Filimonas effusa: one gene and its partner. The main gene of each other region encodes a partner of the protein of the gene in region 2 in a complex. Links are inferred from orthologs where the notes say so. Each region holds a gene or a part of one and is shown on either strand. Other genes may lie near its edges.

Evidence for each region. The genes of interacting proteins can lie anywhere in the genome.
Region 1: the proteins of ESB13_RS21495 (region 2) and pheT are in contact, whole or in part, in a crystal structure (PDB 6P24), measured with the Escherichia coli proteins. The link is inferred for Filimonas effusa from one-to-one orthologs.

Annotation. Positions count from the first base shown.
Region 1 is NZ_SDHZ01000002.1:930,706-936,881, reverse strand. The notes cover bases 2,557-5,576. They hold pheT (phenylalanine--tRNA ligase subunit beta), read left to right. Parts: upstream 2,557-2,858; coding sequence 2,859-5,294; downstream 5,295-5,576. Other genes in these bases: ESB13_RS15025 (hypothetical protein), read left to right, coding at 5,301-5,576; ESB13_RS15035 (PA0069 family radical SAM protein), read left to right, coding at 2,557-2,808. In the rest of the region: ESB13_RS15050 (sensor histidine kinase), read left to right, coding at 1-12; ESB13_RS15045 (2'-5' RNA ligase family protein), read left to right, coding at 190-801; ESB13_RS15040 (2'-5' RNA ligase family protein), read left to right, coding at 840-1,442; more of ESB13_RS15035, read left to right, coding at 1,702-2,556; more of ESB13_RS15025, read left to right, coding at 5,577-5,591; ESB13_RS15020 (cell division protein ZapA), read left to right, coding at 5,619-5,915; ESB13_RS15015 (hypothetical protein), read right to left, coding at 5,965-6,176.
Region 2 is NZ_SDHZ01000005.1:18,577-26,395, reverse strand. Bases 2,286-5,119 are described here. They hold ESB13_RS21495 (phenylalanine--tRNA ligase subunit alpha), read left to right. Parts: upstream 2,286-3,105; coding sequence 3,106-4,134; downstream 4,135-5,119. Other genes in these bases: ESB13_RS21490 (SDR family NAD(P)-dependent oxidoreductase), read right to left, coding at 4,633-5,119; prfA (peptide chain release factor 1), read left to right, coding at 2,286-3,103. In the rest of the region: ESB13_RS21510 (aldo/keto reductase), read left to right, coding at 1-572; ESB13_RS21505 (amidohydrolase family protein), read right to left, coding at 774-1,943; more of prfA, read left to right, coding at 2,039-2,285; more of ESB13_RS21490, read right to left, coding at 5,120-5,340; ESB13_RS21485 (YjjG family noncanonical pyrimidine nucleotidase), read left to right, coding at 5,428-6,123; ESB13_RS21480 (hypothetical protein), read left to right, coding at 6,125-6,619; ESB13_RS21475 (SRPBCC domain-containing protein), read right to left, coding at 6,621-7,079; ESB13_RS21470 (DoxX family membrane protein), read right to left, coding at 7,174-7,563.

The DNA of each region.
Region 1 (6,176 bases), on a different replicon or contig from region 2:
GATGCGGGGTAACAGCGTTGTGCTGGCGGCATTGCTGCCGCCAGCATTCATAGGTTGCAACGCCCCTGTCTACTATCATTACCTTTCAACGCTGTGCGGTGGTGTTTTTCTCCAGGTGCTAAATTCTTTTCCAAAAATACTAATTTATTTAGTATTTGTCCTTAAATTTATTCCCTGAAATGAAAGTTTATGGAAACAGGATGCTTAACAACCGGAATGTTTAATGTGCCATCGGCTGAGACATTTGAGTATCTGCTGGTGGTACAGCCTGATGCGAGTGTTCGTACGCAGGTGATGGAGGAGCGCTATTTTTTTAACGGGCTTTACCGTCAGGGGGTTGCGGACAGTATGCCTCCTGATATAGCTGTAGCCAGTTTTACGGCGAAGGAAGCTATGGAGGATATCCTGATCCGCTGGCTAAGGCGGATGATTGCGCAGCAGCCTGGTTTTACGGTAACGCTGAATAACTATGGTGCTATACCGCCACAGGCGTTGTATTTGCGTGTGCAGGACCAGGAGCCTTTTTTAAAGCTTGCGGCGGGACTTCAGCCAGTATGTGATTTTTTGAAGGATAACCAATGTCCACCTTTATTACGCTATAGTAAAGCGTTTATACCGCTTGCTTCGAAGTTGCCTCCGGCTGTATTTGAGAAGGCGACGCCCGATTATGCCAGGCGAAGTTTTCATGCGTCGTTTGAGGTGCAGCAGCTGGCGCTTATACGCAAGAGTGCGGATGGCACCTGCAGGAAGATACAGGCTTTTGGGCTGAGGTCTTCTGTAAGCGATCAATATGCGGCCTGAATGGCTGAATGACCTGTGTGACCAATAAATGAACCTGTATGACAACAAATAGCCCGGTAGCCGGTTATCCTGAAGCCGAATATCTCCTGGTAATTCAGCCGCATGCTGACCTGTATGATAAGATCATGGCGTGTAAGAATGAATTTGCTGAAAAGTATAATGCTGCTGCAGCAGCATTTGGCAAGCCTCATATTACTTTACTGCGATTTAAGCAGGTACTTATGGCGGAGGAGAAGATCACGCGTCATATTGGTGCTATTGCTAGTGCATGCCCGCCGATGAAGATCGAACTTAACGATTTCGGCAGTTTTCCTTCGCATACTATTTATATCAATATTATTGGAAAGCAGGCTATCAGGTATATGGTACGGGAACTGAAATTGGTTCAAAGGCTGGTGAAGGGCAGTGAAAAGCCTCATTTTATTACCGAGCCGCATCTTACCGTAGCGCGCAGGCTACAGCCGCAGCAATATGAGCAGGCGTGGAAGGAATACCAGCATCTATCTTTTTCGGGTCTATTTATTGCGGAGCATTTGCTGCTGCTGAAGAGGGCGCCGGGTATGCGATCGTACCAGCAGGTGGCAAGTTTTCCGCTTCTGAACAAATCTACTGCGGCTACGCAGGGGGCATTATTTCTTTGAGCTGTTTCTAAAAAGCTACCTATCTCCTGAAAAACATTTTTTCCTGACATACAGTCTTCCCCAAAGCATTCATTCAAAAGCGTATTTCATTTGAAAGGGTACTTCTTCGTAATGGTATTTCGTTCGGAGGGGGCATGTTATGCAGCATACTGTACGACTGGCGGTAAGCAATGCGAACATATTTCATTTGAAAGAGCGCGTCATTTTATCAGAAAAACACCATTTAACGGGAAGGAGAGCTTTCCATAATAACGGCGCTATGAATACTAAAGAGCAGCATCCTAATGCCCGGCCGAGACCTGTGCCGGGGAATAATGAACAATACCATTCGGGGAGGGGCGCCCAGATAAATACGCCCAACCGTTTTCTTTCGCATGAGCGAGTCAGGGAATTTGTAGAGGGGATTGACGACTGGACGGAAGATAATCCTGCCACTGTTTTTCTCGAGGAGCAGGCTAAAAGTCTTGTCAACAAGGTGGACAGCCCTGATGTGGGGATGTATTACAGTATGAATCCTTACCAGGGTTGTGAGCATGGTTGTATTTATTGTTATGCGCGGAATTCGTTCGAGTATTACGGGTATAGTGCGGGGCTTGATTTTGAGCAAAAGATCATTGTGAAGAAGAATGCGCCGGCGTTGCTGCGGAAGTTCCTGATGCATCCCAAGTGGGAGCCGCTGCCTATTTCGCTGAGTGGCAATACGGATTGTTACCAGCCTGCGGAGCGTAAGTTTCGTCTTACGCGGCAGTTGCTGGAGGTGTGTCTTCAATTTAATCAGCCGGTGGGGATCATCACTAAGAACGCCGGTATACTGCGGGATAAGGATCTGTTGCAGGAGATGGCTCGGAAGCGGCTGGTGAGTGTGCTGATTTCGGTGACCTCTTTCAATGAGGATCTACGGCGGGTGATGGAGCCTCGTACGGCTACGGGGGCGCAGCGTTTGAGAGTGATCAGCGAGCTTAGTGCGGCGGGAGTGCATACCGGCGTAATGCTGGGGCCTATGATACCGGGGCTTAACGAGCATGAGATGCAGGCTATCATGAAGTCGGCGAGTGAGTCGGGCGCGCGTTTCAGCGCTTATACCTTTATCAGGCTCAATGGTGCTATTAAATTATTATTTCATGACTGGCTTTTCAAGAATTTTCCTGACAGGGCAGATAAGGTATGGCATCTTATTGAGTCGGGGCATGGCGGCCAGGTGAATGACAGTCGTTTTGGGCTTCGGATGCGGGGTGAGGGGCCTATAGCTGACCTGGTGCGTCAACAGTATAAAACGTATAGAAAATTGTATCATCTGGATGATGAGCGATGGGAGCTTGACGGCACTTTGTTCCGTCGTCCGGGGGAACAAACAAGGTTGTTTTAGTTGTTAACGGCGCCCGGGCTTATATTTGCAGTCTGTTCAAAGCAACAATAATGACAATATCTTATAATTGGCTTAGCTCTTACCTGCCTTCCAGTGAAGCAAACCTGGACCAGGATAAGTTGTCTAAAATATTAACGAGTATAGGGCTGGAAGTGGAGAGCCTTGAGAAATACGAGCGTATTAAAGGCGGGTTGCAGGGTTTGGTGATTGGTGAGGTGCTGGCGTGTGAAAAACACCCTGGTGCTGATAAGCTGAAGGTGACAAAAGTGAATACCGGTGGCGCCGAGCCATTGCAAATAGTATGTGGCGCTCCCAATGTAGCTGCGGGTCAGAAGGTTGTAGTAGCCACTGTTGGCGCTACCATTTATCCCAGCAGTGGTGAGCCTATGACTATGAAGCTGGCTAAAATACGCGGCGTAGAAAGTTTTGGTATGATATGCGCTGAAGATGAAATTGGCATGGGGCAAAGTCATGCTGGTATTCTCGTACTGCCTGATAGTGCGGTGCCGGGAACTTCGGCGGCAGCTTATTTCAAACCTTATTCAGACTGGGTGTATGAGATTGGGCTTACTCCGAACAGGATGGATGCGATGAGTCATTTTGGTGTTGCAAAGGATGTGTGCGCTTATCTCACCCATCATTTCAAGAAGGAGCTGCGGGCTATCAATCCTCTGAATGTTAGCTTCAAGCCTGATGCTACGGAGGTTCCGGTTCAGGTGACTGTTGAGAATGAAGAGGCTTGTCAGCGTTATGCCGGTGTTACCATCAAGGGTGTTACTGTGCAGGAATCTCCTGAATGGCTGAAGGATAAGCTGTTGTCGATAGGGCTTCGTCCTATTAATAATATTGTTGATATTACCAACTATATACTGCATGGAACCGGTCAGCCGTTACATGCTTTTGACCTGGATAAGATAAGGGGGGGCAAGGTTATTATCAAGAATATGCCTGAGGGTACTCCTTTTGTTACGCTTGATGAGAAAGAAAGGAAGCTGCACCCGGATGACCTGGTCATTGCCGATGCGGAAGGGCCTATGTGTATTGCGGGTGTATTTGGGGGTTTGCATAGCGGCGTAACGGCGGGCACTACCAATATATTCCTGGAGAGCGCGTGGTTTAACCCGCAGCGAATCCGTAAAACTTCGTTTCGTCACGGCTTGCGTACCGATGCGGCTACCCGTTTTGAGAAAGGGGTGGATATTTCGAGCTGTGTGCAGGTGTTGAAACGTGCTGCTCTGCTGATAAGAGAAGTGGCGGGCGGTTCTATTGTTTCGGATGTTATTGATTGTTACCCGGCTCCTAAACCTAAGGCTGAGGTGGCGCTGAAATATCATTACCTGAAGAAGCTAAGCGGTAAAAACTATCATCCTGATGCGGTGAAACGCATTCTTACCAGTCTTGGTTTTGAAATTATCAAAGAGGGTATGGATGAGCTTTGGGTGGCTGTTCCTTACAGTAAACCTGATATTTCGCTGCCTGCTGATGTGGTAGAAGAGATTGTGCGTATTGACGGGCTTGATAATATTGAAATACCTACTTCCATCACAATAGCTCCTTCAGTTGAGACGTTAAGCTTCAAGGAAGGGCTGAAGGAGAAGATTGCGGGCTACCTTGTGGGCAAAGGGTTTAATGAGATTATGACCAACTCTATTACCAACAGCGCTTATTTTTCGGAAGCAACGCTGGAGACGGCGGTTAGGATGATCAATAACCTAAGCGCCGAGCTTGATGTCATGCGTCCTTCCATGCTTGAAACCGGTTTGGAGGCGCTTGCTTATAATATCAACCGCAGGAATCAGAATCTCCGGTTCTTTGAGTTTGGCAAGACCTATTCTACCAGTGGTCCGGGTCATTATCATGAAGAAGAGCATCTTTGTCTTTATATCACTGGTTTGCGGAATGAGCAAAGCTGGCAGGAGAAAGCCCATGCTGCTGATTTTTTTCTTGCCAAGGGTATTGCCGAGGCATTGCCTGAATTAGCGGGTGTGAAAGGTGTGCAGTGGGTGAAAAGGGAGCAGGAGCATCATCCGCTGGAGCTGGAATTGCAACAGGGCAAGACTGTTTTAGGAAGGCTGACCGTGGTAAGCAAAAGTTTATTGCAGCGTTTTGATCTGAAACAGGATGTTTATTTTATAGATCTCAATATTGCCCAGCTGGTGCAGCAGGGGCAGGCGAAAAAGATCACTTACCGTGAAATATCGAAATTTCCGGCTGTGCAGCGTGATCTTGCGATTGTTGTGAAAAAGAACACGACGTATGATGCTGTTGAGACGCTGATACGTAAAACCAAATTATCGAAGTTGCAGCAGGTAAGACTGTTCGATATATTCGAAAGCGATAAACTTGGTGCAGACAAGAAATCAATGGCCATCAATTTTACTTTCCTGGATGAAGAAAAAACGCTCACCGATAAGGAAACGGATGGTATGATGAATAAACTGATCCATGCTTTTGAACAGGAGCTGCAGGCTGAAATCAGGAAATAATACCATGTGATGCTGAACCTGGATACGCAAATACAAAATTTACAGGAAAAACTCCAGTTGCTGCTGAAGTCATACCAGGCGCTGCAGAAAGAAAATATGCAGTTAAAAAGGGACCTGGCATTACATCAGGCGGCACTGGAGAACAAAAACTTCAGGCTCAACCAGTTGGAGCAACAGGTTGACGTTTTGCAGGTGAATGCGAAAACGCAGACTGCCGAAGAGCGGAAGGCCCTGGAGCAACGGGTTGACCAATATTTGAAGGAGATTGATAAATGCCTGGCGCTGCTTAACGCCTGATCGTGGTGATCTATTAATTGTATTAACATGCTTGAAGACCTGATACCGGTAAATATTGTGATTGGTGACCGCAGTTACCGTTTGAAGATTGAACCTAAGGACGAGGAGTTGGTGCGTAAGATCATTAAGCTGATCAATGACCGGATTCTTGAGTTCAAGACGAACTTTGCGGGAAAGGATATGCAGGATTATATTGCGATGGCGCTGATATGGTTTGCTACTGAGCAGTCGAGGGCTGGGAGCGAACTTATTGCTTACCAGGAAATTAGTGAAAAGCTGGCGGCGATGGAGGCGATGGTTGAGCGCGGTATGGAGGGAAAGTGAAGAGTTGTGGTGTTTTTCATATGGTTAGTGTGTATGGTGGTGTGTTGTTTTAACGGAACTTGACATTCATGTTGTGTTTTTTAGCGTAGGTTTTTCCTGTTTCGTAGAGATCGCCGTGAAGCTGGTCGAAGGCGGCGGCGTATTTTGTTTCGATATCACCGGCCAACGTGTTTATATCCTGATCGCTGGCTTTCTGGTCGCATTTTTGGGCTAACTGCATGTATTCCTTTTCATATACGGGCAATGCGAAACGATAGAGTT
Region 2 (7,819 bases):
GACCCGATCAATGGCCTGTTAATGCACATCCCGATCACCTCAAAGAAGCATTGCACGGCAGCCTCGAACGATTGAAACTCGACTGCATTCAACTATACCAGTTGCATCGTATCGATCCCAATGTCCCTTTCGAACAAACGCTTGAATTCTTGCAAAGAGCCCAGGAAGACGGACTCATCGAACATATCGGATTGTCGGAAGTAAGTGTGGCTGATATCGAAAAGGCACGCACCTTCGTCGATATTGTCTCTGTTCAAAACATGTATAGCTTCAGTAACCGTAAATGGGAAGCAGAGCTGCAATATTGTAAGGAAAACGGCATCGCATTTATTCCATGGTATCCATTGGATGGTGGCAGCGCCGAATCGCTGAAAGCCCTCGAAGCCTTTGCCGCCAATAAAGGCATAAGCCTCCAGCAATTAGCGCTTAGCTGGCTATTGCATTATGCTCCCAACATCCTGCTTATACCCGGCACTTCCAAAGTAAAACACCTCGAAGAAAACTTCGCGGCTCAAACCATCCGCCTCACCGCCGATGAAATGATAGCGCTCGATGAAATAGCAAAAAAATAAGTCAACCTGTCATGTCTGCGAAACACTAATGAAATTAGCAGAGTATAGGATGAGTATACGATCAGTATAGGATAAGTGCACAAAGAGCCTGCTCAAAAAGCAGACATATTGTCTCTGTTACTAAAATCTTTATCAGTAGAAACAACGAAGCCGGAGATAATTTCCCCGGCTTCGTTGTCATATCACATCTGTAACATAATTCTACCATCTGCCATCCACTCTCTCCACCCCATTCAATCCCTCGTCCACAACCAACACGCCCGGCTGTCTCCCCTTTTCAAAACTGCCATACCTGTCCTGCAACTGCAGCGCCTGCGCCCCGTTAAAAGTGGCCCATCGCAATAACTCCGCTAAGGTTAGATCAGGAAAATGAGTTTGTAAAGTCTTTAATTCGGCAAGAATACTCAACTGGCGATTGCTGGCCAGGCTGTCAGTACCAACCGTAATAGTGCATCCCATTTCTCTCAGCAGCCCAACAGGAGGCACCTGGTTTTCAATATAAAGATTCGCATTAACACACAAGGTCCAGAACAGTTGCTGGTGATGTAATTGCGCCTGCTGTAATGCCAGGCTAATATCTTCAGTAGTACTGCAGGTGTTATGAACCAGCAGCACCTGTGCCGGTCGGTCAAGCAGCGGCAGCCAGTGACGAAGTGAACGGCAGCCGGGGGCCTGGTAAAACGAAATATCAGCTCCCAGCATACTATACAACTGCCGGAAGGCAGAGTCGCCGGTAACAAAAAAAGCATCCTCTTCCGGGGTTTCCTGGTTGTGTACCGATGTTATTTTGCCAGCGCTATGTTCATTGATAAGCGAAAACAAAGCCGGGGAAACCGAATACGGCGCATGAGCCGTAATGGAGCCGTTTAAGCCGGCAGAGTTGAAAGCTTCCAGGTTTTGTACCGCCTGCGCCATCCGCGCACCAGCGCCAGCAGGAATAAAACCGCTGACTTCCATAAAGTTATGATATGTGAGCCTGCCCTTTTCCTTCTGTTGTATGGTATGAGTAGTATTACAGATATCGCCAACCGCCACAACCCCGCCGCGGTACATTTCGTCCTCTCCGGCAACGATGGCCTCCGCTATCTGCTCCGGGGCAAAACTGCGCTGCTGCATAACGCCGGTCACAAAATTCACTAGCCCGGTAGATTCCGGAAGCAGCGCCTTCATATGACTCAATTCCAGGTGGCAATGGCAATTCACGAACCCCGGGCTAACAATGCCATTCACCTTCCGGATATCATCACCCGCATCTTTTTCGGCAATAATTGCTGCTACTTTTCCCTGCTCATCCGTAATCAGTACCTGCTCAGGCCCCAGCATTTCCCGGCCGTCGAAGAGCCCGCTACCCTGAATTTTTAAGTATGCCATAAAGCCAAAGTTACAGGAGATGCCGGATGCCACTGAAAACTCTTAATTTTGCCGCCGCTCCGGGCCAATCTGCCGGAGATAGAAAATCATACACAATGTTAGATCAACTAGACGGCATTAAGGCCCGTTTTGAACAGATAGGGATAGCACTTACCAACCCAGAGATCATTAATAATCAACGGGAGTTCGGTAAAATGAGCAAGGAATACAGGGATTTGGAGAAAATTGTGAAGCCCTATGAAGAATATCGTAAGGTGATGGCCGATTATACCTTCAGCAAGGACGCCCTCAATGGCAGCGACGAAGAAATGCGTGAGCTGGCCAAAATGGAACTGCCCGAACTCGAAGAGAAAAAAGAAGCGCTGGAAAAAGAATTGACCAAACTGCTGATCCCCAAAGATCCGCAGGACGATAAAAACGCAGTACTGGAAATCCGCGCCGGTACCGGTGGCGACGAGGCTTCCCTGTTCGCAGGCGACCTGCTGAACATGTACCTCCGCTATTGCGCTAAAAAAGGCTGGAAAGCAGCTATCGTCAGCGAAAGCGAAGGCACCGTGGGTGGTTACAAAGAGGTGATGGTAGAAGTAACCGGCGAAGACGTTTACGGAACCCTCAAATTCGAAAGTGGCGTTCACCGTGTACAAAGGGTTCCCAACACCGAAACACAAGGCCGCGTTCATACCTCCGCAGCTACCGTGGCAGTAATGCCCGAAGCGGAAGAAGTGGATTTCGAACTCAACCCTTCCGACGTGAAAATGGAAACCTCACGAAGCGGTGGCGCCGGTGGTCAGAACGTTAACAAGGTGGAAACCAAAGTAATGTTGACACACATCCCAACAGGTACCGTGGTTATCTGTCAAACAGAACGTACACAGCTCGGTAACCGCGAAAAAGCGATGACCATGCTCCGTACACGTTTATACGAAGAACAGGTGCGCAAACAGGAAGAAGAGATCTCCCGCCAGCGTAAAACGCTTGTGAGCACAGGCGACAGAAGCGCGAAGATCCGTACCTATAACTGGCCGCAGGGACGCGTTACAGATCACAGAATTGGCTTAACTTCCTACAATCTCGACGCTGTTGTCAACGGCGAAATAGAGGAATTTATCGAAGCATTGCAAATGGCAGAAAATACTGCTAAAATGACTAAACAAGACTAAGCATGGAACAACTGTTGCAACAGATTGAGGTATTAAAGCAGGAAATAACCGCTTTCGAAGCAGACGGTAACGACGCCGCCGAATCTTTCCGCATCAAATATCTCGGCACAAAAGGCATCATCAAAGGCCTTATGGGCGAGATGAAAAATATTCCCAACGACCAGAAAAAGAACTTCGGACAGGTGATGAACGACCTGAAACAACACGCCGAAGACAAATGGGAAGCCCTCAAAGGCAGCGATAACGCCGCCGCCGACACTTCGCTCGCTTACGACTGGACCCTCCCGGGTTCCACTGTAGACGTTGGAAGCCGTCACCCCATCAGCATCGTCCGCAATCAGATAGTATCCATCTTCAAACGCCTGGGCTTTGCAGTAGCTGAAGGCCCCGAAATGGAAGACGACTGGCACAACTTCACCGCATTGAACATGCCTGAAAACCACACCGCCAGGGACATGCAGGATACCTTTTACATTCTTCAGAACCCCGATTGGGTCCTGCGTACACACACATCGAGTGTGCAGGCCCGTGTAATGGAGAAACAAAAGCCGCCGATCCGCATCATATGCCCCGGCCGTGTATATCGCAACGAAACCATCAGCGCCCGTGCGCATTGCTTCTTCCACCAGGTAGAAGGTCTATATATCGATGAACACGTAAGCTTTGCCGATCTGAAACAAACCCTTTACTTCTTCGTTCAGGAGATGTTTGGCAAAGACGTTAAAATCCGTTTCCGCCCATCTTATTTCCCATTCACCGAGCCCAGTGCCGAAATGGATATCAGTTGTACGGTATGTGGTGGCAAAGGCTGCTCATTATGTAAACACACCGGCTGGGTTGAGATCCTCGGTTGTGGTATGGTGCATCCCAAAATGCTCGATAACTTCGGTATCGACTCTAACAAGTACACCGGCTTTGCATTCGGCATGGGCATGGAGCGTATCTGCCAGCTCAAATACCGCGTCAACGACCTCCGCCTCTATTCTCAAAACGATGTCCGCTTCCTCCACCAGTTCACCGGTGAAGTCTAGCATACATATAACATGATAAACAGCAAGCCCGGAACGTTGTTCTGGGCTTTTTTGTTGCACTGATTGGGAGTACGGCTTTCAGGAGTTTCCTTCTTAATTTCTTGTGATAAGACTACGCTGCTTGCCGTAACTTTATAGACGAAGCTACAGGCTTCTGTTTTTTATTTGCTCTCGTGGAATTTTAGAGTAGAAAAATTAGTGAAACCAGGGAGAGAAGAACTGAACCCATACCTTAAATTAATTAAACTATTGCGATATAGATGTTTGCGGCAAATTGGAAACTGCAACGAACACGTAATCTGGAGTATAACCATAGTATAAAAAGAAAAAAGGCAATGCCAGTTTCCCGGCAAAGCCTCCAATACAAATATACCAATATATTTTGCATTACTCATACTAGCTTGTTTAAAAACATCCCAAAATAAGCGCTCAATTTTTAGGCTATTGAAAATGAGTTGATTGCAAACTCGAACTTCCCTAAATGGCAGTCATTATTTCCTAAAGATCCCCCAACTGCGGCCTTAAAATAATCTCCTCTACACAAGCCTGCGGCGATAAAAACGCCGCCGTATAAATCATCGAAGCAATATCCCCCGCCTCCATCAATCGCTTCGGATCAACACCCGACCCCGCCCACGAATCAGTATAAGCCGCTCCAGGGTACACCGTCGTCACCTTGATATTATAAGGCTTCATCTCCTCCCGCAGGTTCTGCGAAAACCCCGCCAGCGCAAACTTGCTGATGCTGTAAGCCCCTCCATTCGCATAAGCCTGCAGCGAGGCAATAGAACACATGTTGAAAATATGCCCGCGCCGCGCTTCCATCATAGCAGGCAGCAATGCCCGCGTCAGATCATACGCGCTGAATAAATTGGCCGCCATCAGTTGCTCCAATACGCCTTCCGGCTCATTATGTACACTGCCCGGGATAAACTGCCCCGCATTATTTACCAGTATATCCACCGTAACTTCCTGTTGCTTTATCCATTCAGCAAAAGCCGTAACCTCTTCCTGTACACTTAAGTCGGCGGCGAAATGCTGCACATTGGTACGCGGAAAACGCGCCTGCAGGTCCATCGCAAATGCCTTTAGCGTCTCCTCATTCCGTGCACAAAGAAAAATGCCATGCCCTTGTTTATCTTCTCCAAACTTCTCAGCAATCGCTTTGCCCAGCCCCTTCGATCCTCCGGTAATAACAATATTCATAACATAGGTATTTACAAGCTCAATTTTAATAGTCTTACCTTTGCAATACTATACCAGACATCAGATTTCGCCAAATAAGACATTTTCATGCGCTATCGACACTTGTTCTTCGACCTCGATCATACGCTTTGGGATTTTGAAACCAATGCTAAGGAAACCCTGATGGAACTGCATGGCATCAATAACTTATCAGAAAAAGGCATTATCGATACCGAGCTTTTCTTTGAACGTTATAGCTTCCATAATAAACGCCTCTGGGAACGGTATGAAAAAGGATTCATGAAACAGGAAGACCTGCGCTGGAAAAGAATGTGGTTTACACTCCTCGATTTTAAAATAGGAGACGATATTTTGTCCAAAGCCATGTCCGCCCAGTTCCTGGAACGGCTGCCCTTCAAAAAAAGACTCTTCCCCTACACTGTAGAGATCCTCGATTACCTTATCAATAAAGGATATCAGTTGCATCTCGTAACCAATGGTTTCGATGCCGTACAGCACAACAAGCTGAAGAGCAGTAATCTTCAGCATTACTTCGGAAAAGTGATCACCTCCGAAGTCAGCAACAGTCTTAAACCCAAAAAGGAAATATTCGACTACGCGCTGCAGGTAACAGGCGCGTTAAAAGCAGAAAGCATCATGCTCGGCGACAACCTCGAAGCCGACATCCGCGGCGGCAACGACGCAGGCCTCGATACAGTTTTCGTAAATCACCTGAAAATCGAAGCCCACGTTCCCTCAACCTATACCATCCACCATCTTAAAGAACTCGAAGACATCTTCTGATATGTCTATCTCCTTTAACACAACAGTAGCCCTGCGAATAGGTTATATTGTGTTTGCGATATTGGCTTATCTCATCCCCTGTCAGCTTTTCCCGGTTAGTTATCAGGTTGCTGATATAGAAAATGAAAAAGTAGCTTTCAAAGGAGACGAAGAAATAGGCACTTGGGATGAATACTATACAATGGTGTACACAGACTCAGACGAAAGTTTCAGGATCCCCAACAGGTATCTCAAAGAAGAATTCAACATTGGGGATACATTTGTTGTTGCCAGGAACCTGGTGCTGAAACCTGCGCTAGTTAATAAACGCCACAGTACATATGTATACCCCGTTGCGAACCACGATAAAATAGAAGCGTTTGTTCTTTTCTTCACAGCCCCTGCGCTGCTTACATTGGCTATTTGGAGACGAAAGCATTACGCCCGCGATTCGTCGGCAATACTCATATTATGTACTATACTGGTTATCATAGTCCTGGCATATTACATAATATAGACTACCCCTTTGCTGAAAGAAAATCAAATGCTCCTTTCCTTAAATGAATCCCATACTCCATCCATGCTTTAAGGCAGGCCAGGAAATTAGTCCACCCTTCAGTATTACTGATTACCCACTTTAAACCCACGTCATCGATAGGAGCATCCTTTTCCGTGATAGCTATTATCGTAGAGTTATTGCTGGCTTCGGTCAATGTCATTTCAACGAGCATCTCCCTGGTCCCGTTATCCCAGTGAAACGAGATATATTTATCCTGCTCTATATTACCCACGCGTACAGGAAATGAATCCGGAAATTCAGGGAAAGTCCACTCCACAGTTTTACCTGCATCTAAACGGCCAGACCCTTTGCTGATAAAATACTGGCTCATCTTATCCGGATCTGTAATAGCATCAAAAACTTCGGCTGCCGGTTTTTGTACCTGGATTTTGGCTTTTGCAACAAGTATCTGATCCATATGATAATTCTTTTGATTGATATAATAACCCTATCATGTATAAATCAGCGCCATAAATATGCCATCACGAAATACGCATGGCGCTTTGCAACAACTACAATACTTTACTATTTGCAGAAAGCATAGCGCTATATCGGTCGCGGTAAGCATAAGCCAGCACAAGATGACCCACCAATAAAAGTATTGCCACCAATAATCCGTCAGGCAATACAAATGCGTGATACAGAACAATGTTTAGCGTTACCGGAAATAAAACCACGTTAGCCAGCGGAACAAACCTGCCAACCAGGAAAGCAATGGCGCATACCAGCTCAGTGATCTTTATAAGCGGAAACAGGTAGCGCGATACCATAAGCCCGTCCATAAAAGTTTTTACATCACCGCTTAATGCGGGCATAGGAACAAGTTTGAATAATACAACTACAGAAGAAAAAAGGAACATCAGTCCCATAAGTATCCTGATGATAATGACAGCAATTCTCATAACTATTACAGTTTAAAATGTTGTAATAAGGGCTGCTAAAAGCCGCCCGGGTATTTAATGTTTATTCGGATAACCAAATGTACATCTAATATAAAGCCCCCAAAAGGGGGATTTAAGACAAAAAAAGGGGTGGTTCAGACAGATAGTGAGGAGGTCGCTTCACCTTACAGAAAAGCATAAAATAAGGGGCCGTATCAAATTATGATACGACCCCTTATGTATAATATGCCTGGCTATCTTATGCAGTCACCCGCAT